Regions from separate parts of the Pseudomonas sp. MDT2-39-1 genome, predicted to be linked through region 1. Evidence: riboswitches for the same ligand, from Rfam matches in the RefSeq annotation. Region 1 holds a riboswitch; the other holds the start of a gene.
The links. Region 1 has a riboswitch for cobalamin ahead of cobO (cob(I)yrinic acid a,c-diamide adenosyltransferase). Riboswitches for the same ligand answer to the same signal wherever they lie in the genome.

Region 1 (10,915 bases):
TGCCGAAAGGCGAGTTGAGGTTTTCCAGGAACACCGTGCGGGTTTCGGCGATGCCGTCGTGATCCTTGTCCCGCAGCAGCGTGATGCGGTTCGGGCTGGGGACGCCAGCGCCGGCACGCCCCATGACCTTGCCCATGACCCAGCCGCGAATGCCTTTACCGTCATCGGGTTTGGGGGGCGCGTTGGTTTCGGCCACCAATACATCGCCGTTGGGCAGCACATACAGCCAGCGCGGGTGATCGAGCCCTTCGGCAAATGCCGCCACCTGAGTGCCCGCCGCTGCGGTGGGTTTCGCACCCGCAGGCCAGCCGATCGCCGGGGCGATATTCACCGTCGGGATCAGGGTCTTGTTCGGTTCTGGCAGCTTGGGTGACGGGCCGGTGCCGTCGGAGACTTGCAAGCTGGAGGTTTCACCGCAGGCGGCGAGCCCTCCGGCGAGCGCGATGACGAGAACGAGCTGGGGCTTGCGCATGCGGGTCTTCCCTATGAATGCATTGACTTAATCATAGAGAAGATTTGAGGCGCGATGGTTCAACCGGTCAGCCGCGGGTTTCCTTGAACAGCACGGCGATGCCAGGGTGGTAGTTGCCGGCTTCGTTGCGCAACTTGCGATAGGCGTACGGGAAATACCAGGCCACGGCGCAGCTGTGTTCCTTTTGCAGGTCGTCGACCATGTCCTGAAGTTCTTCCGGCGTTGCGCTCTGCTGAGCCTTTTGTGGCGCAACGAACAGGCAGCCGAGTTTCAGGTCGCTGGCGTAGCTGATGCGTTTGGCGTCGCTGGTGATGTCTTGCAGCGCCTGAGTCAGGTTCAGGCTATTGACCCGCGGCCAGCGTTGAGTGGTCTGAAGGTAGGCGCGTTCTTCGGGGGAGGCGATAAACAGATCGGCGCGGCCGTTGCGTTCGCCTTCTTCGTTTTGCTTGCGCGTGGTGGTTTGTTGCAGTGTGACCATTTCCGCCATCCAGGCCGCGGCGGAGAGCAAGCCAAGGTTGGCTTTTTCGTCGTACCAGTAAGGCGTGTCATTGTCGCCGCGAACGGCATTGAAGCGGTCGATACAGTCAAACCAGCGTTCCAGCACCGGTCGCAGGAATTCCAGCTTCGGGTTGCTGATGATCATGCCTTGCATGTTGCTCACCCTTGTAATTGTGTTAGTGGGTTATGTGGCGCTTTGATATCACTGCTGGCAGTGTGGTGCAAGATTGGTGTCAGGTAATTGATGGGCGGCAGTATATCGAGCGCCCGGGCTTTGTCTTCAATTGACGCTCCACCCCCAACCCTCTAACCTTCGCGGCTTGTTTCAGGTGCTCTGTGGCGAAGGTCGACAGAGTGAAACAGGGAAGCCGGTGAGTGACTACCTTCGCGCGGCGAAACGTCATGAACCCGGCGCTGCCCCCGCAACGGTAAATGAGTAAAGGCTGCGCGAGGGCCTGTCATCAGCTTTTTCCTATACCGCTTTCAGACACAACTCGAAGGGCCGGGCCTGCTGTGGCGCAGGGCTGCGTTGCTCGGAGCTTGTTTGGAACGACCAAACCACGCTCCTCGCGCCTTGCCTGCGCCACAGCAGCCCCGGCGCGGTATAGGAAAAAGCTGATGACAGGCCCTAGCCACTGTGTCGACTGTCGACATGGGAAGGCGCGCAGTCCGGCGCAAGCCGCTCATGAGCCCGGAGACCGGCCTGATTCATCCAACGGCATCACGGTGGGCGATGCCAGGCTTCTTGCCGTCTATTCTTGTGCCTGCCCGCCGTTATCCAGTCTCAACGGAGAGCTCCCCCATGACTGATTCCCCTGATCGTGACGAACGCCATCTGGCGCGCATGCAGCGCAAAAAAGCCGTGATCGACGAGCGCATTGCCAACTCGCCGAATGAGTGCGGCCTGCTGCTGGTGCTGACCGGCAACGGCAAAGGCAAGAGCAGCTCGGCCTTCGGCATGCTCGCCCGGTCCATGGGGCACGGCATGCAGTGCGGCGTGGTGCAGTTCATCAAGGGGCGCAACAGCACTGGCGAAGAATTGTTCTTCCGCCGCTTCCCGGAGCAAGTGCGTTTTCATGTGATGGGCGAGGGCTTCACCTGGGAAACCCAGGATCGCCAGCGTGACATCGCCGCCGCCGAAGCTGCTTGGGAAGTGTCCCGCGAACTGCTGCGTGATCCATCGATCGGCCTGGTGGTGCTCGATGAGCTGAACATTGCCCTCAAGCACGGTTACCTCGACCTGGATCAAGTGCTCACTGACTTGCAGGCGCGTCCGCCGATGCAACACGTGGTAGTCACCGGTCGCGGCGCCAAGCCGGAGATGATCGAGCTGGCCGATACGGTCACCGAAATGGGCGTGATCAAGCACGCGTTCCAGGCCGGGATCAAAGCGCAAAAAGGCGTCGAGCTGTGAATACAATTTTATGAAAAGCATACGTCATTGCCCGGCGGTGCTGATCGCCGCGCCGGCCTCCGGTCAGGGCAAGACCACCGTCACGGCCGCGCTGGCCCGTTTGCATCGCAATCAGGGGCGCAAGGTTCGCGTGTTCAAGTGCGGCCCAGACTTTCTCGACCCGATGATTCTCGAGCGCGCCAGCGGTGCGCCGGTGTATCAACTGGACATGTGGATGGTCGGCGAGCAGGAAAGTCGCCGACTGTTGTGGGAAGCCGCCGGTGAAGCCGACCTGATCCTGATCGAAGGCGTTATGGGATTGTTCGACGGCACGCCGTCCAGCGCGGACTTGGCGCGGCACTTCGGTGTGCCGGTGCTCGGTGTGATCGACGGAACGGCGATGGCGCAGACTTTTGGTGCGCTGGCGTTGGGGTTGGCGAAGTATCAGCCGGATTTGCCGTTTGCCGGTGTGTTGGCTAACCGTGTGGGCACGTTGCGCCACGCACAATTGCTCGAAGGCAGCCTGACTGAGGGCTTGCGCTGGTACGGCGCGTTGTCGCGCGAGACCGGAATCGAATTGCCGAGTCGTCATCTCGGTCTGGTCCAGGCCAGCGAGTTGAACGATCTCGACCTGCGCCTCGATGCGGCGGCTGAATCATTGGCCAGCAGTTGCGATGTAGCGCTGCCGCCGCCCGTGGAATTTGCGGCTCCTGAAATAATCGTCGCCGAGCCTTTGCTGGCCGGCGTGCGAGTCGCTGTGGCCCGTGATGAAGCGTTCGCCTTCACCTACGGCGCGAGCCTGGATTTGCTGCGGGCCATGGGCGCCGAATTATTGTTTTTCTCGCCGATCCGCGATGCTGATTTGCCGGAGGCTGACAGTCTTTATCTGCCGGGCGGTTATCCGGAGCTGCACCATGTGGTGCTGTCACAGAACGCCTCGATGCTGGATGCGATCCGCGCCCATCATGCCGCCGGCAAACCGTTGTTGGCCGAGTGTGGCGGGATGTTGTACCTGCTTGATTCGTTGACCGACGTCGAAGGCACTCGCGCTGAATTGGTCGGTTTGCTGGCCGGTGATGCGGTGATGCAAAAGCGTCTGGCGGCGCTGGCGTTGCAAGCGGTTGAGTTGCCGGAAGGTTCGTTGCGCGGGCATACGTATCACCACTCGCTGACCAGCACCGAGCTTGAGCCGATTGCTCGTGGCTTGAGCCCGAACGGCGGGCGAGGGGCGGAGGCGGTTTATCGTGAGGGGCGGATGACCGCCTCTTATGTGCATTTTTATTTTCCGTCCAATCCTTCCGCTGTAGCTGCATTGTTTGCGCCTGACCGTGAGGCCGCCATCGCGAGCAAGTCGAATCGTCGCACCGCCGCTCCCACAGTTGAAAATGTGTTGCCTGAAGAAATGCGGTCCACTGTGGGAGCGGGCTTGCTCGCGAAGAGGCCATGACTGACAACGCATTCAGCCAAGCCGAACGCGAAGCGGTTTATCGGACAATTGCCGAACGCCGCGACATGCGCCACTTCAGCGGCGGCACGGTCGAGCCCGAGTTGCTACGGCGCCTGCTCGAAGCCGCCCATCAGGCCCCCAGCGTCGGCTTGATGCAGCCCTGGCGTTTCATCCGCATCAGCGACCGCACACTGCGCAGCAAGATCCAGCAACTGGTGGAAGAAGAACGCATCCGCACCGCCGAAGCCCTCGGCGAGCGCACCGACGAATTCATGAAGCTCAAGGTCGAAGGCATCAACGACTGCGCCGAGGTGCTGGTCGCCGCGTTGATGGACGATCGCCAGCGCCACATCTTCGGGCGTCGCACCTTGCCGGAAATGGACACGGCCTCGTTGTCCTGCGCTATCCAGAACCTCTGGCTGGCCTCTCGCGCCGAAGGTCTGGGCATGGGGTGGGTGTCGCTGTTCGAGCCGCAAGCGCTGGCGGATCTGCTGGGTTTGCCGCCCGGGGCCAAGCCATTGGCGGTTCTTTGCCTCGGCCCGGTCAAGGAATTCTATCCGGCGCCGATGCTGGTACTCGAAGGGTGGGCGCAGGCGCGTCCGCTCAGTGAGTTGCTGTATGAAAATTATTGGGGAGTGAGTCAATGAGTGTGGCGTTATTGAGTGTCGCCGCGGTGGCGCTGGACGCGCTGCTGGGTGAACCCAGACGCTGGCATCCGCTGGTGGCGTTCGGCCGTTTTGCCGACCGCATCGAGCAACGTTTCAATGGTGAGGGGCGTGGCTGGCGCAGCCATGGTGTCACCGCTTGGGTGATTGCAGTATTGCCGCTGACGTTACTGGCCACGGCGTTTTCCTGGGCGCCCTATGTCGGCTGGATAGTCGAGATTCTTGCGCTCTATTGCGCCCTCGGCATGCGCAGCCTTGGTGAACACGTCGAGCCGGTGGCCAAGGCCCTGCGCAGTGGTGATCTGGACGAGGCGCGCACACGTGTCGGCTATCTGGTCAGCCGTCAGACCAGCGAGCTGGATAAAACCGAAGTCGCCCGCGCCGCCACTGAATCTGTATTGGAGAACGGCAGCGACGCGGTGTTTGCCGCGTTGTTCTGGTTTGCCGTGGCCGGCGCGCCCGGCGTGGTGCTCTATCGCTTGAGCAACACCCTTGATGCGATGTGGGGTTATCGCAACGAACGCTTCGAACGATTCGGCTGGGCCGCGGCGAAGATCGACGATGTCCTCAACTACATTCCTGCGCGCCTGGTGGCGTTGACCTACGCGTTGCTGGGCAAAACCCGACTGGCGTTGAAATGCTGGCGCACCCAGGGCCCGACCTGGGACAGCCCGAACGCTGGCCCTGTGATGGCGGCCGGTGCCGGTGCACTCGGCGTCGAGTTAGGCGGGGCAGCGATTTATCACGGTGAACTGCATCAGCGCCCGCAACTGGGCGAAGGTGTGCCAGCGGATGCCGACTCCATCGACCGTGGCTGGCAATTGGTCCAGCGCGGGGTATGGTTATGGCTGCTGATTCTCTGCGTGGGAGCTGAATTCTATGCTTGAGCACGGTGGCCGGTTGCGCAAGGCGGCGCTCGAATACGGCATTGCCGAAGCCGATTGGCTGGACCTGTCCAGCGGCCTCGCGCCGTGGCCATTCCCGATCCCGGACATTCCGCTGCGGGCCTGGGCGCGCTTGCCGGAAACCGATGACGGTCTGGAGCAGGCAGCTTGCGACTATTACGGCGCTGCCCAGGTGCTGCCGGTCGCCGGTTCGCAAATGGCCATCCAGTTGCTGCCGCGTTTGCGTCGGGCCGGCAAGGTCGGCGTGCTGTCGCCGTGCTACGCCGAACACGCGCAAGCGTGGCGGCGCAATGGCTACATCGTGCGCGAAGTGCTGGAGCAGGAAGTCGACTTCTATATCGACAGCCTCGACGTGCTGGTGGTGGTCAATCCGAACAACCCGACGGGCCTGAGCCTGCCCCCGAGCCGTCTGCTCGACTGGCATGCCCGGTTGGCCTCGCGCGGTGGCTGGCTGGTGGTCGACGAGGCGTTCATGGACAACACGCCGCAGTTGAGCGTGGCGCCGTTTGCCCATCAGGTCGGCTTGATCGTGCTGCGCTCCTTCGGCAAGTTTTTTGGCCTGGCCGGTGTGCGGCTGGGCTTTGTGCTGGCTGAGCGCAAGCTGCTCAAAATGCTCGCCGAGCAGGTGGGGCCGTGGGCGGTCAGTGGCCCGACACGGGTGTTGGGCCAAGCTTGTTTGCTCGACACCGAAGGCCACGCCAGGCAGCGCGTGCGCAGCGAAGCGGCCAGCGAACGCCTGGCGCTTTTGCTCGGGCAGTATGGTTTGCAGCCGCAGGGTGGCTGCGCCTTGTTTCAATGGCTGATCACCGAGCGTGCCGAAGCGCTTCACGAGTTCATGGCACATCGTGGCATCTTGCTGCGCTTGTTCGCCCACAACAGCAGCGTGCGTTTCGGCTTGCCTGCGGATGAGGCGGACTGGCTGCGTCTAGAACAAGCACTTCAGGCCTTCGCCAAGGAATTCCAATGACCACGTTAATGGTGCAGGGCACCACGTCCGACGCCGGTAAAAGCACGCTGGTGACGGCGTTGTGTCGCTGGGTCACGCGTCATGGCGTGCGTGTCGTGCCGTTCAAGCCGCAGAACATGGCGCTCAACAGTGCCGTGACCGCCGACGGTGGCGAAATCGGCCGCGCCCAGGCCGTGCAGGCCCAGGCCGCCAACCTTGAGCCGCAAACCGACATGAATCCGGTGCTGCTCAAACCCAACAGCGATACCGGCGCCCAAGTGATCATTCATGGTCGCGCGGTGACGACGATGAATGCGGTTGCCTATCACGACTACAAAGCCATCGCCATGCAGGCGGTGCTGGCCTCTCATGAACGATTGAGCGCGGCCTATCCAGTGGTGATGGTCGAAGGCGCGGGCTCGCCGGCCGAGATCAATCTGCGTGCCGGCGACATCGCCAACATGGGCTTTGCCGAAGCGGTGGATTGCCCGGTGGTGCTGATCGCCGACATCAACCGCGGCGGGGTGTTTGCGCATTTGGTGGGCACGCTGGAACTGCTGTCGCCCACCGAACAGGCGCGGGTCAAAGGCTTCATCATCAACCGTTTTCGCGGCGACATCGCCTTGCTGCAGCCCGGCCTCGATTGGCTGGAAGCGCGCACCGGCAAACCGGTGATCGGCGTTCTGCCGTATGTGATGGATCTGCACCTCGAAGCCGAGGACGGTATCGATCAGCGCCAGACCGACAAGGTCGAGCGCGTGCTGAAAGTGGTAGTGCCGGTGTTGCCGCGCATCAGCAACCACACCGATTTCGATCCGCTGCGCCTGCATCCGCAAGTGGACCTGCAATTCATCGGCCCCGGTCAGGCGATCCCGCCGGCGGATCTGATCATTCTCCCCGGCTCAAAGAGCGTGCGCAGCGACCTCGCGTATTTGCGCGCCAATGGCTGGGACACGGCCATCAGTAGTCATCTGCGCTACGGCGGCAAAGTGCTGGGGATTTGCGGCGGTCTGCAAATGCTCGGTGAGCAGGTGCATGACCCGCTGGGCCTCGAAGGCGCGTCGGGGTCCAGTGCCGGTCTGGGCTTGCTGGCGTTCGAAACCCGGCTCGAAGAAGAGAAGCAATTGCGCAATGTGCGCGGTCATCTGGCGCTGGAAAATGCTGAAGTCAGCGGCTACGAAATTCATGCCGGCGTGACCACCGGGCCGGCGCTGGAAAACCCTGCCGTGCAGCTGGACGATGGTCGCTGCGAGGGTGCGCAAAGTGCTGACGGGCAGATTTTCGGCACCTACCTGCATGGCCTGTTTGAATCCCCGGCAGCGTGCAGTGCGCTGCTGCGCTGGGCGGGTTTGCAGGATGTGCAAGAAGTGGACTACCACGGGTTGCGCGAGCGCGATATCGAGCGGCTGGCGGATCTGGTGGAGAAGCATTTGGATACCCGATTGCTGCGTGAACTCTGCGGGATTTGAGGTGGATGAGAGGACGCCTTCGCGGGCAAGTCGGATCGCCGCACCGCTCGCTCCTACAAAAGCACTGCTGCCACCTGTAGGAGCGAGCGGTGCGGCGATCCGACTTGCCCGCGAAGAGGCCAGTAGTTACACCGAACATTTATAGGATGTAACCATGCTGCAACTGATCATCGGCGGCGCCCGCTCCGGCAAAAGTCGCCTCGCTGAAAAACTCGCGACAGACAGCCAGCTTCAGGTCACCTACATCGCCACCAGCCAACCGCTGGACGGTGAAATGAACGAGCGGGTTGCCCATCACCGCGCCCGTCGTCCAGCCGAATGGGCGTTGATCGAGGAACCGGTCGAACTCGCCCGCGTTTTGCGCGAAAGCGCCCGCGCCGACCGTTGCCTGCTGGTGGATTGCCTGACCCTGTGGATGACCAATCTGCTGATGCTCGACGACAACGAACGCCTCAACGCAGAACGCGAAGCCCTGCTGGACTGCCTGGCTTCTTTGCCGGGTGAAATCATTTTCGTCAGCAACGAGACCGGAATGGGTGTCGTGCCGCTGGGCGAATTGACTCGCCGCTATGTCGATGAAGCCGGTTGGCTGCATCAAGCCCTGGCCGAGCGCTGCCAACGTGTCGTCCTGACCGTCGCCGGTCTGCCCCTGACTTTGAAAGGAACCGCGTTATGACTCAATCCTGGTGGCTGAACCCATGCAAGCCGATCGACGCTCAAGCCGTCGAACAGGCGCAGGCACGTCAACAGCAACTGACCAAACCCGCCGGTTCTCTCGGCCAACTTGAATCGGTGGCCGTGCAATTGGCGGGGCTGCAGGGGCAGGTCAAACCGAGTCTTGAGCAACTGTGGATTGCCATTTTTGCCGGTGACCATGGCGTTGTGGCTGAGGGCGTGTCGGCATTTCCTCAGGAAGTCACCGGGCAGATGCTGCATAACTTTGTCAGCGGTGGCGCGGCAATCAGCGTGTTGGCGCGCCAGCTCGGCGCTTCCCTGGAAGTGGTGGATCTCGGCACGGTGACGCCATCGTTGAGCCTGCCAGGCGTGCGTCACCTCAACATTGGTGCGGGTACCGCCAATTTCGTCGAAGGTCCGGCCATGACTCAGGCCCAGGGCGAACTCGCCTTGCAGGCCGGTCGCGACAGCGTGCAGCGTGCGGTCGCCGCCGGTGCGCAGTTGTTTATCGGCGGCGAGATGGGCATCGGCAACACCACCGCGGCCAGCGCGCTGGCCTGTGCCTTGCTCGATTGCCCGGTGGTGCATCTGGCCGGGCCGGGCACCGGTTTGAACGCGGCGGGGGTCAGCCATAAAGCCCAGGTCATCGAACGTGCCTTGGCATTGCACGGCGCTCAGCGCGGTGATGCGTTGCAGACGCTGTTCAACCTCGGCGGTTTTGAGATTGCGGCGTTGGTCGGTGCGTATCTGGCGTGCGCCCAGGAAGGCGTTGCAGTGTTGGTGGATGGCTTTATTTGCAGCGTCGCCGCGTTGGTGGCGGTGCGCTTGAACCCTGAATGCCGTGAGTGGTTGTTATTCGGCCATCGCGGTGCCGAGCCGGGCCATCGTCATGTGCTGGAAACCCTCAATGCCGAGCCACTGCTGGACCTCGGCCTGCGTCTGGGCGAGGGCAGTGGCGCCGCGTTGGCTGTGCCGTTGCTGCGTCTGGCCTGCGATCTTCACGGGCAGATGGCAACCTTTGCCGAAGCAGCGGTGGCGGATCGTCCAGCATGACGTTGCGTCTGGATCTTCTGCGCCACGGTGAAACCGAACTCGGTGGCGGTTTGCGCGGCAGCCTCGACGATGCGCTGACCGCCAAGGGCTGGGAGCAGATGCGCGCGGCGGTGGTCGAGCAAGGGCCGTGGGATCGGTTGATCAGTTCACCGTTGCAACGTTGTGCGCGGTTTGCGCATGAGCTCGGTGCGCAGCTGGGGCTGCCAGTGCACCTCGACAAAGATCTGCAAGAACTGCACTTCGGTGCCTGGGAAGGGCAGAGCGCGGCGGCATTGATGGAGACTGACGCCGAGGGGTTGGGTCTGTTCTGGGCCGATCCTTATTCCTTTACGCCGCCTGAGGGTGAGCCGGTCGAGGAATTTTCGACGCGGGTGCTGGCGGCGGTGGAGCGCTTGCACGCAGCGTATGCGGGCGAACGGATCTTGCTGATCAGCCATGGTGGCGTCATGCGCTTGTTGCTGGCGCAGGCGCGGGGTTTGCCGCGAGAGCAGTTGCTGAATGTCGAGGTCGGCCATGGCTCGCTGTTTTCGTTGAGCGTCGAGTCAGGCGTCATTCTCAAGGAAGCGATCTGACCATGTTGCCCTTTTGGATCGCCCTGCAATTTCTCAGCAGTTTGCCGATTCGCCTGCCCGGCATGCCCGCACCTCAGGAGCTGGGGCGGTCGCTACTGTTTTATCCGCTGGTCGGGCTGCTGTTTGGCGCACTTTTATGGGCGCTGAACTGGCTGTTGCTTGGCACGCCTCTGTTGCTTCACGCCGCGTTGTTGCTGACTGTTTGGGTATTGCTCAGCGGCGCGTTGCACCTGGACGGTCTGGCCGATAGCGCCGATGCCTGGCTCGGTGGCTTTGGCGACCGTGAGCGCACGCTGACCATCATGAAAGACCCGCGCAGTGGGCCGATTGCGGTGGTGACGCTGGTGCTGGTGTTGCTGCTCAAATTCGCCGCGTTGCTGGCGTTGATCGAGCAGCAGCACAGCGTTGTGCTGATCATCGTTCCGCTGATTGGTCGCAGTGCGATGCTGGGATTGTTCCTGACCACACCGTATGTGCGTGCCGGCGGGTTGGGGCAGGCGTTGGCCGATCATCTGCCGCGCTCTGTGGGTAAACAGGTGCTGGCGGTCAGTGCGTTGGCTTGTGTTTTGATCGCTGGAGTCAGCGGTGTCTGGGCGCTTTTGCTGGCGGGGGTGATGTTCGTTTGGTTGAGGCAGGTGATGCTGCGGCGATTGGGCGGGACGACGGGCGATACGGCTGGGGCGATGCTGGAGTTGATGGAGATGGCGGTGCTGGTAGGATTGGCGTTGGTCTGATGGTTTGTGGGCTGGATGTGCCGGCCTCATCGCGAGCGGGCTCGCTCCCACATTGATGGCGTCGTACATAAATTCAACGTCCACTG
Region 2 (10,915 bases), 1.7 Mb from region 1:
ACCCGGGGTGATGCCTTCGCGAGCAAGCCCGCTCCCACAGGATTTGTGGATGCCGCAGATCGGGTTTGGGTCAGCGATGCTGGGTTTGCCATGATTATCCGGAACCGAGGTGATGCCATCGCGAGCAAGCCCGCTCCCACAGGGGACTTGTGAACGGCGCAGATTTAATGTGGGAGCGGGCTTGCTCGCGAAGGGGCCTCTGCAAACAACAAAGATCTCAGCCTGAAAACAGCTCATCAATGTGCCGATAATCCGCTTGCAGCTCTACCGCCATCTGTTTCGCCCGACCTAACCGGATCGGCCCGCGTTCGATATCAATCAGTAACCCTGGGCAATCCAGCACCGGTAGCCCCGGCCATTCCTTCAATCGCCCGTCGGTCACCAGCAACAGCCTTTGCTGTTCCGCCGGAAAGCGTTTTTGCCGTGTCGCCAGCCAACGGCCCGCTTCGCCAAGTGCCGCCAACAACGGCGTGCCGCCGCCCGCGCCCAGGTCATCGAGCCAGCCTCGCAACCCTGCCGACGCTTTCAAGCCTTGCACCTGCCACTTCGGCGCATGGCCACTGGCAGTCAATAACGCCAGACGCGCGCGCTGGCGATACGCGTCGTCGAACAATTGCGCGAGTAGACCCTTGGCATCGCTCAGTGCCTGATGACGGCGGGTCGAGGCTGACGCATCGACGATCACCAGCCACAGTTCATGAGCGGATCGGGTCCGCAGATAAAACAGCACATCTTTGTGCTGACGAGGACGGCCGTTGAGCAAGGTGCCGGGCCAGTTGATCGAGCCACTGCGTGCGGCGTGACGCTTGCCCTGTTTACCGTTATCCAGTCGTCCGGCGCGGGGTCTGGCATTCGCCCCCGCGTCAGATCGAGGGCGAATGCCTAGGACTTTTTTGGCCAGCTCGGCACTTCACGCCGGGCACCGATCGGCAACGCCTGGGCTGGCATTTCGCCCCACTGGCCCTGGCCTTCGCTCGGGCTGGAAGGTTGAGCCGAAGGTGACTGATTGTGTTGTGACGCTGGTGGCGATTGCTCGCGACGACGATGACGCAAGGCAAACTCGGCAACCGCGTCGATATCTTCCTCGGCGATAGCGCTCGCCCCTCGCCATGCGGCGTGGGCACGGGCAGCGCGCAACCAGACCAGATCGGCGCGCAAGCCATCGACACCAGCGGCGAAACAACGCTCGGTAATCTGCGCCAGTGCTTCATCATCCAGAGGGATGCTCGCCAACAGGCTGCGCGCCTTCTGGCAACGTTCACGCAGCGACTGCTGCTGGTTTTCCCACTCAGCGCAAAAGCGCTGGGGATCGCTGTCGAAATCCAGACGCCGACGGATGATCTGGCCACGTTCGGCCGGTGCGGTATGGCCACCGAGCGCGACGTTCAGGCCAAAACGGTCGAGCAGTTGCGGCCGCAGTTCGCCCTCTTCCGGGTTCATGGTGCCGATCAATACAAACTTCGCCGAATGCCGGTGGGAAATGCCGTCGCGCTCGATCAGGTTGGTGCCGCTGGCGGCCACGTCGAGCAACAGGTCGACGAGGTGATCGGGCAGCAGATTGACTTCATCGACGTAAAGCACACCGCCGTCGGCCTTGGCCAATACACCGGGGGAAAATTGTGCGCGACCTTCGCTCAGGGCGGCGTCGAGGTCGAGGGTTCCGACCAGCCGTTCTTCGGTGGCGCCGAGGGGCAAGGTGACGAACTGACCGCTGGCCAGCAAGTCCGCCAGGCCCCGGGCCAGGGTCGATTTGGCCATGCCACGCGGGCCTTCGATCAACACGCCGCCGATTTTCGGGTCGATGGCGGTCAGGTAGAGGGCGAGCTTCAGATCGTCGGCGCCGACCACGGCGGAGAGCGGGAAATGCGGGGTGTCGGTCATTTTTATATCTCGGTCATGGTCGGTAGCAGGCACACCTTGTACCTTGTAGGAGCGAGGCTTGCCCGCGAAGGCGTCTATTCAGTCGGTATCAATATTGAATGTGAAGGCCTCTTCGCGGGCAAGCCTCGCTCCTACAGGGTTTTGCGGTGCATCAGCTGTCTTCTTCTATATCCAGCAAAAGGTTTTCCAGCGCGTCGCGATACGCACCCGGCTCCTTCCACATCCCGCGCTGCTGCGCTTCCAGCATCCGCTCGGTCATGTCGCGCAGCGCATGGGGATTATGCTCACGCACAAAATCCCGGGTCGCCGGATCGAGCAAATACGCATCCGCCAGCAACGCGTATTGATGATCGTCGATCAACTGCGTCGTCGCGTCGAAGGCGAACAGATTATCGACCGTCGCCGCCAGTTCGAACGCGCCTTTATAACCGTGACGCTTCACGCCGTCGATCCACTTCGGATTGGCCGCCCGGGAGCGGATCACCCGGGCCAGCTCTTCCTTCAAGGTGCGGATCTTCGGCAGGTCCGGCTGACTGTGATCGCCATGGTAACTGGCCGCCGCTTCGCCGCTGAGGCTTTCCACGGCAGCGAGCATGCCGCCCTGGAATTGGTAATAGTCGTTGGAATCGAGCAAGTCATGCTCGCGATTGTCCTGGTTTTGCAGCACGGCCTGAACCTGGCTCAAGCGCTGGGCGAATTGCTCGCGGGCCGCGGTGCCCTCATCGGAGCCGCCGTAAGCGTAGCCGCCCCAATTCAGGTAAACCTCGGCCAGATCCTCGCGGCTTTGCCACAGACGCCCGTCGATGGCGCCCTGAACGCCTGCGCCATAAGCACCGGGCTTGGCACCGAAAATCCGCCAGCCGGCCTGACGCCTCGCCGCGTCTTCATCGAGGCCCGATTGCATCAATGCTTCACGCTCGGCACGCACCTTGGCGGCCAGCGGGTTGAGGTCGTCCGGCTCGTCGAGCGCGGCGACGGCTTGCACGGCGGCGTCGAACAGGCGGATCAGGTTGGCGAAGGCATCACGGAAGAATCCGGAAACCCGCAAAGTCACGTCCACACGCGGACGGTCGAGCAAGCTCAGCGGCAGAATTTCAAAGTCGTCGACCCGTTGACTGCCGGTAGCCCAGACCGGACGCACGCCCATCAACGCCATGGCCTGGGCGATGTCGTCGCCGCCGGTGCGCATGGTCGCGGTGCCCCAGACGGATAGCCCGAGCTGGCGCAAGTGATCGCCGTGGTCCTGCAAATGCCGTTCAAGAATCAGGTTCGCCGATTGGAAGCCGATGCGCCACGCCGTGGTGGTCGGCAGGTTGCGCACGTCCACCGAGTAGAAATTGCGCCCGGTCGGCAGCACGTCCAGACGACCGCGACTCGGTGCACCGCTGGGGCCGGCCGGGACGAAACGACCGCTCAAGGCGTCGAGCAGGCCGCGAATTTCTGCTGGACCGCAGGCGTCCAGACGCGGGGCGACCACTTCGCGCAGGCTGTCGAGGATGGCGCCAACCTCAGACCAACCACTCTCCTGTGGGATGGTGCTTTTGTGGCGAGGGGATTTATCCCCGTTGGGCTGCGAAGCGGCCCCAAAAAATGGGACTGCTGCGCAGCCCAACGGGAATAAATCCCCTCGCCACAGAGGCTCGCTCCCACAGGGTTCGTAGTTGGCATTCAACGTCTGCGAGATCAGTTGAGCAGCGAACAGCTCAAGACGTTCGCGGGAATCACCCGCCGTGCGCCAGACTTCTTCGCTCAACGATTGCAAGGCATCCGGTCGAGGTCCGATCCAAGGCTCGGCCAACGCACAATCCAGCGGATCAAAACCCAACTCAAACGCCTTGGCCAACGCCCGCAACAGACTCGACTGCGCCCCACGACCATCGCCACGGGGAATGCGCAACAGCGCCAACAACGTGTCGATGCGCAAGCGCCCGGTCGGCGACTCGCCAAAAATGTGCAGGCCATCGCGAATCTGCGACTCTTTCAAGTCGCACAGGTACGTGTCCAGCCGTGGCAACCAGATCGCCGCATCGGCGTCGCTGTTGAGCTTCTCGTCCAGCTGCAGTTCACGGTCGATGTGCGTCTCGCGCACCAGTTGCAGAATGTCGCGCTGCAATTCCCGGGCGCGGCGCGGATCGAGCAATTGCGCTTCGTAATACTCGTCGGCCAGCAACTCAAGGTTGCGCAACGGGCCATAGGTTTCGGCGCGGGTCAGCGGCGGCATCAGGTGATCGATGATCACGGCCTGGGTGCGACGCTTGGCCTGGGCACCCTCGCCCGGGTCGTTGACGATGAACGGATAGATATTCGGCAACGGCCCGAGGAGCGCGTCCGGCCAGCAGTTTTCGGAGAGCCCGACACCTTTGCCCGGCAACCATTCGAGATTGCCGTGCTTGCCTACGTGGATCACGCCGTGGGCGCCATAGGTGTTGCGCAGCCAGAAGTAGAACGCCAGATAACCGTGGGGCGGCACCAGATCGGGGTCGTGATACACCGCGCTCGGGTCAACCTGATAACCCCGCGCCGGCTGAATGCCGACAAAGGTCAGGCCAAAGCGCAACCCGGCGATCATCATGCGTCCGTCACGGAACATCGGATCGCTCTCGGGCGTGCCCCAGCGCTCCAGCACGGCGTGCTGATTGGCCTCGGGCAATGTGTTGAACATCCGCTGATAGTCGTCCAGCGCCAGGCTTTGCTGGCAGGGACGCTGGTCGATCGTGTCGAGGTCGTTGCTGACGCCGCCGAGCAATTGCTGGATCAACGCAGTGCCGCTCTCCGGTAACTCGGCGGGCAGCGGATAACCTTCGGAGTGCAGCGCACGCAAGATGTTCAGCGCGGCGGCCGGGGTGTCGAGGCCCACGCCATTGCCGATGCGCCCGTCGCGGGTCGGGTAGTTGGCGAGGATCAGCGCGATGCGTTTTTCGCGATTCGGTACTCGCGCCAGATCGATCCAGCGCCGCGCCAGTTCGGCGACGAAATCCATGCGCTCCGGTTGCGCCCGATAGCACACCACGTCCGACTGACTGCGCTCGCTGCGCCACGCCAGGTCCTTGAAGCTGATCGGCCGGCTGATGATTCGCCCGTCCAGTTCCGGCAAGGCGATGTGCATCGCCAGATCACGCGGGCCGAGGCCCTGTTCACTGGCACGCCAGCCCGGCTCGTTGTCTTGGGCGCAGATTGCCTGGATCACCGGAATGTTGCGGCGAAACGGCCGCAAATGCGGCGCTTCGGGGCTGGATTGGGCAAAGCCGGTGGTATTGAGAATCACCCCCGCCTCGACTTCATCCAGCAGGTCCTCGACCACCGTCAGGCAGCCGGGTTCTTTCAAACTGGCCAGTGCAATCGGCAAAGGGTTGAGGCCCGCAGCCTGCAAACGCTGACAGAAAACATCGATAAAAGCGGTGTTCGCCGCCTGCAAATGCGAGCGATAAAACAGCACCGCCGCCACCGGTTGACCGGCCTGCCAGTCGGCTTGCCAATCGTGCAGTTCGGCGGGGCTTTTGTGCGGATGGTAAATCGCCGTACGCGGCAGCGTTTGCGGCTCGGCCCACACGTAATCGCGATCCAGCCAGCGATTGGCCAGGCAGCAGAAAAAATCCTGGGCATTGGCCATGCCGCCCTGACGCAAAAACTGCCAGAGACGGTCGCGGTCGTCGGCAGACACGGTGCTCAGGTCACTGAGTTCCGGGTCCGGCCGATCATCGCCGGGCACCAGAATCAGTTGTACGCCGCGTTGGGACAGCTCCACCAGACGTTCGACACCGTAACGCCAATAGGCGATGCCGCCGTGCAACGAAATCAGAATCACCTTGGCGTGGCGCAGCACTTCGTCGACATACAGATCGACCGACGCGTGATTCTGCACCTGCATCGGGTTGGCCAGGCGCACGCTCGGGTAATCATCCGGCAACTGTTGCGCCGCTTCGGCGAGCAGCGCCAGGCTTGAGTCACCGCTGCACAGGATCACCAGCTCGGCCGGGGTTTGTCCAAGGTCGGCGATGTTGTCATCCGACACGAATCCGCCGGGCTGGGTCCTGAGCAGGTGCATGGCTTAAACGCTGAGCGCAGCGCGCAATTGCGCTTCGATTAGAATTCCGTCCAGTTCCTGGCCGATCAATACCAGGCGCGTGGCGCGCGCTTCATCGGCGCCCCACTGACGGTCGAAATGCTTGTCGAAACGCGTGCCCACGCCTTGGATCAGCAGGCGCATCGGCTTGTTCGGGATCGCCGCGAAACCTTTGACCCGCAGGATGCCGTGCTGGACCACCAATTGGGTCAGTGCGTCCAGCAGCAGGCTTTCGTCAGCCTGCGGAAGTTCGATGGAGATCGAATCGAAAGCATCGTGATCGTGATCGTCCTCGCCTTCGTGGTGGTGATCGTGATGGCTGTGACGGCTGTCGATGTGTTCCTCGGAACCGGCACCGAGGCCGATCAGCACGTCCAATGGCACGCGCCCGCTGCTGGCTTCGATGACTTTTACCGCTGGCGGCAGTTCTTCGGCGACTTCCAGGCGCACACGGGCCAGGTCTTCAGGGCTGATCAGGTCGGCCTTGTTGAGGATCACCAGGTCGGCGCTGGCCAGTTGGTCGGCGAACAGCTCGTGCAACGGCGATTCGTGGTCCAGGTTCGGGTCGAGTTTGCGTTGGGCATCGACCTGGTCCGGGAAAGCCGCGAAGGTGCCGGCAGCAACGGCCGGGCTGTCGACCACCGTGATCACCGCGTCAACGGTGCAGGCGCTGCGGATTTCCGGCCACTGGAAGGCTTGGACCAGAGGTTTTGGCAGGGCCAGACCCGAGGTTTCGATGAGGATGTGGTCGAGGTCGCCGCGACGGGCGACGAGTTCGCGCATCACCGGGAAGAATTCTTCCTGAACGGTGCAGCACAGGCAGCCGTTGGCCAGTTCGTAGACGCGGCCGTTGGCTTCTTCTTCAGTGCAACCGATGGAGCACTGCTTGAGGATCTCGCCGTCGATGCCCAGCTCGCCAAATTCATTGACGATCACCGCGATGCGACGACCCTGAGCGTTGTCGAGCATGTGCCGCAGCAAGGTGGTTTTGCCCGAGCCGAGGAAGCCGGTAACGATGGTGACGGGGAGTTTGGCCAGTGTTTTCATCGGATGCCCTTTGGCAAGGTGGCGGGCATACGGGACGACAATCGCAGCGACGGGCGCGCGCGGAAGAGTTCGCCACCGGATCACCCCGCCCGGTTGTAGTGAGAATCTGTGTCGAGGCAGGTCTCCTGGCTGACGGTGTGCCGGGCGGTTGGCCTGGCATTCGCTGCGCCTTCCCGCGAACCCGTTGGACAGGGCTTTCAGTGGCGTGGCAGCGAACATCACCGTTCACAGTTGCGGGGGCAGCCGCGGCATCGACCGCGTTCCCTTCTTAGCTTCGGCAAATGCCGAAGAACCTCGAAAGCGCAAGGCTACGCATCGTCTTGGGGCGGGTCAATGTCCGCAATGACGATCTCTGTGGCGAGGGGATTTAGCGAAACGTCGCACCGCCCCCTTCGGCGGCGAAGCCGTCGCAAAACCTGTTTGCGGGGTGTGCCTGAAGAAATGCAGGGGCCGCTTCGCTGCCCAAAGGGGATAAATCCCCTCGCCACAGATAAATCCCTTCAACACAGTTACACCCCTCAATTGCGAGATGAGAACCCATGCCAATTGACGCCAAACCCCCGCCCATGCTCTCCTACACGCCTTGTTACGGGTGCCCTTCACAGGGTGAAACGGGAAACCGGTGAATCATGTGCTTTACTCAAGCCATGTCAGTCCGGTGCTGCCCCCGCAACGGTAAGCGAGCGAAGCGTCAGATCCACTGTGCCAGCAGTTCGGCATGGGAAGGTGATGCTTGCAGGTCAAGGCGAAAGCCAGTGCCCCTCGTGAGCCCGGAGACCGGCCCGCAACAGAAAGTGACCATTACGATCACTGAATAACAAACCCGCGGTGGGCGGGCGCTGTTTGAACCTCTGCGCGCCCGATTCGCAGGGGTTTTCCATGCGCTCTATTCACCCGCTGACAGACCAGAGGGAAGCGCCATGTCGATCATCAGCAGCACTAGCCACACAGCGGCCAGCACCACCACGACCCTGACTCAACGCCTGACCGCTGCCGTTTGCGCATCGATCCTTGGCGCTTGCCTTGTGTATTTCGCCGGTTTCTCGCACATCGAAGCGGTCCACAACGCCGCGCACGATACCCGTCACAGCTCTGCATTCCCGTGCCATTGAGACCTGCTGACATGATCAAGCGTATTGCGCAAACCGCAGGGTTCTCCGGGCTTCTGGCCGCCCTGTTGCTGACCCTGATGCAAAGTTTCTGGGTGGCTCCGCTGATTCTGCAGGCCGAGACTTTCGAAAAATCCGAGCCCGCCGCTGCTGAAGTTCACGAACACGCCGCCGGTGTTGCCGCTCATACCCACGATGCCGAAGCCTGGGAACCGGAAGACGGCTGGCAGCGCGTGTTGTCGACCACGGGCGGTAACTTGGTGGTAGCCGTTGGTTTCGCCTTGATGCTCGCCGGGCTCTACACCTTGCGCGCACCGACTAAAACCTCGCAGGGCTTGCTCTGGGGCCTGGCCGGTTACGCGACCTTCGTGCTGGCGCCAACCCTTGGCCTGCCGCCTGAACTGCCGGGCACTGCCGCGGCCGATCTGGCGCAACGGCAACTCTGGTGGATCGGCACGGCCGCCTCCACGGCTGTCGGCATCGCCTTGATCGTGTTTAGCCGTCACTGGCTGATGAAGATCCTCGGCGTGGCGATTCTCGCCGTTCCGCATGTGATCGGCGCGCCGCAACCGGAAGTGCACTCGATGCTCGCTCCGGAAGCCTTGGAAGCACAGTTCAAAATCGCTTCGCAGCTGACCAACGTCGCGTTCTGGCTGGCCCTGGGCCTGATCAGCGCCTGGTTGTTCCGCCGCAAAAGCGATGGCCAATACCACGCATGACGGATACCGGCACACCGCCGACTTTAGTCGTCGGCCTGGGCTGCCAGCGCGGCTGCCCCGCCAGCACGCTGCGGGCGTTGCTCGATCAGGCACTACAGGCTCATAAAATCGGACTTCACCAGATCAAGGCCCTGGCCAGTATCGACCTGAAGCGTGATGAACCTGGCCTGATCGAGCTGGCTGCGCAACTCGCATTGCCGCTGATGTATTTCAGCAGCGAGCAATTGAAAGGCTACAAACCGCGACTCAGCCATCATTCGGACATCGCGTTCGAACGCACCGGTTGCTACGGCGTGGCGGAAAGTGCCGCCCTGGCCCTGGCCGAACAACTGGCCCAGGCACCGGCAAAACTGCTGATTTCGCGACAAAAATACGCCCAGGCCACCCTGGCATTGGCCTGCGTTGCGTAAGATCCCCGATAATCCCCGCCTTCGATCATGAGCAATCTTCATCTGAAGCCTTACTCACGCCCTTTTTCTGACAGACTCTTTTTTCAAAGGAACGGACGATGACCGTCTACTTCATTGGCGCAGGTCCCGGCGACCCGGAACTGATCACCGTCAAAGGCCAACGGCTGATTCGCAGTTGCCCGGTGATCATCTATGCCGGCTCTTTGGTGCCCGCCGCCGTGCTGGAAGGCCATTGTGCCGAACAGATGGTCAACAGCGCGGAGTTGCATCTGGAACAGATCATCGAACTGTTCAAAACCGCCCATGCCAACGGCCAGGACGTGGCGCGGGTGCATTCGGGTGATCCGAGTCTTTACGGGGCGATTGGTGAGCAGATTCGTTATCTGCGAGAACTCGGGATTGCGTTTGAAATCATTCCCGGCGTTACGGCTACTGCCGCGTGTGCGGCGCTTTTGGGGGCTGAGCTGACGTTGCCCGACATTTCCCAGAGCGTGATTCTGACCCGCTATGCCGATAAGACCGTGATGCCGGCCGGTGAAGAGCTGGGCAGTCTGGCGCAGCACGGGGCGACCATGGCGATTCATTTGGGGGTCAATCATCTGGAGAAAATCCTCGCCGAATTGCTGCCGCATTACGGCGCGGACTGCCCGATCGCGGTGATTCACCGGGCGACCTGGCCGGATCAGGATTGGGTGGTGGGGACGATTGCGGACATTGCGGCCAAGGTTGCGGCGAAGGGTTTTCGGCGCACGGCGTTGATACTGGTGGGGCGGGTGTTGGGCAGTGATCAGTTCAGCGAATCATCGCTGTATCGCGCCGGGCATGCGCACTTGTATCGGCCCTGAGTCACGCTAAATCCCCTCGCCACAGGTAAATCCCTTCACTCACAGATAATCAATCGTCCACAAAAAAACGGCACTCACGGGTGCCGTTTTTTCATTTCGCAGCGAACACCTTACTCAGTAGTAGGCATTTTCTTTCTGCGTGTGGTCAGTCACATCCCGTACACCCTTGAGCTCGGGAATGCGCTCGAGCAAAGTGCGCTCGATGCCTTCGCGAAGGGTGACATCTGCCTGGCCGCAGCCCTGGCAACCGCCGCCGAACTTCAGTACGGCGATACCGTCTTCGACCACATCGATAAGGCTGACCTGACCGCCGTGGCTGGCGAGCCCCGGGTTGATCTCGGTTTGCAGGTAGTAGTTGATGCGCTCGTTGACCGGGCTGTCGGCGCTGACCATCGGAACTTTGGCGTTTGGCGCCTTGATCGTCAGCTGGCCGCCCATGCGGTCGGTGGCGTAGTCGACTACCGCGTCGTCCAGGAAGGCTTCGCTGAACGAATCGATGTAAGCGGTGAAGCTTTTGAGCCCCAGCGCGGTGTCTTCAGGTTTCTCTTCGCCCGGCTTGCAGTAAGCAATGCAGGTTTCGGCGTACTGGGTGCCAGGCTGGGTGATAAAGACGCGGATGCCGATACCCGGGGTGTTCTGCTTGGAGAGCAGATCAGCCAGATAATCGTGGGCGGCGTCGGTGATGGTAATAGCGGTCATGGAAACTCCTCGCAGGCTTGGGCGCAGTTTACGCCAATCATCGCGCCGTACAAAGTCCTAGTATTTTTGTCGGGAAAGAGCCATCGCCGCTTAAGTAACCGTTTCGCCGTCAATCCGGGCTTTAAGCCACTGATAGCTGCGC

Region 2: linked by a shared signal. The riboswitch ahead of ACYZTM_RS02135 (CbtB domain-containing protein) and the one ahead of cobO (cob(I)yrinic acid a,c-diamide adenosyltransferase) in region 1 are both predicted to bind cobalamin.

Annotation. Positions count from the first base shown of each region.
Region 1 covers NZ_CM142716.1:5,142,916-5,153,830, forward strand. Annotated here, with positions in the region: gene ACYZTM_RS24085 (PQQ-dependent sugar dehydrogenase) at 1-472, opposite strand, end outside; gene ACYZTM_RS24090 (hypothetical protein) at 540-1,124, opposite strand; cobalamin riboswitch at 1,281-1,500, shown strand; gene cobO (cob(I)yrinic acid a,c-diamide adenosyltransferase) at 1,773-2,384, shown strand; gene ACYZTM_RS24100 (cobyrinate a,c-diamide synthase) at 2,395-3,810, shown strand; gene bluB (5,6-dimethylbenzimidazole synthase) at 3,807-4,457, shown strand; gene cbiB (adenosylcobinamide-phosphate synthase CbiB) at 4,454-5,362, shown strand; gene cobD (threonine-phosphate decarboxylase CobD) at 5,355-6,347, shown strand; gene ACYZTM_RS24120 (cobyric acid synthase) at 6,344-7,795, shown strand; gene cobU (bifunctional adenosylcobinamide kinase/adenosylcobinamide-phosphate guanylyltransferase) at 7,950-8,471, shown strand; gene cobT (nicotinate-nucleotide--dimethylbenzimidazole phosphoribosyltransferase) at 8,468-9,523, shown strand; gene cobC (alpha-ribazole phosphatase family protein) at 9,520-10,095, shown strand; gene ACYZTM_RS24140 (adenosylcobinamide-GDP ribazoletransferase) at 10,098-10,829, shown strand.
Region 2 covers NZ_CM142716.1:413,024-423,938, forward strand. Annotated here, with positions in the region: gene ACYZTM_RS02115 (vWA domain-containing protein) at 218-829, opposite strand; gene ACYZTM_RS02120 (ATP-binding protein) at 883-1,881, opposite strand; gene cobN (cobaltochelatase subunit CobN) at 2,033-5,926, opposite strand; gene cobW (cobalamin biosynthesis protein CobW) at 5,930-6,991, opposite strand; cobalamin riboswitch at 7,090-7,303, opposite strand; cobalamin riboswitch at 7,565-7,791, shown strand; gene ACYZTM_RS02135 (CbtB domain-containing protein) at 7,912-8,103, shown strand; gene ACYZTM_RS02140 (CbtA family protein) at 8,115-8,819, shown strand; gene ACYZTM_RS02145 (cobalamin biosynthesis protein) at 8,816-9,229, shown strand; gene cobM (precorrin-4 C(11)-methyltransferase) at 9,328-10,074, shown strand; gene nfuA (Fe-S biogenesis protein NfuA) at 10,189-10,773, opposite strand; gene ACYZTM_RS02160 (acyltransferase family protein) at 10,864-10,915, opposite strand, start outside.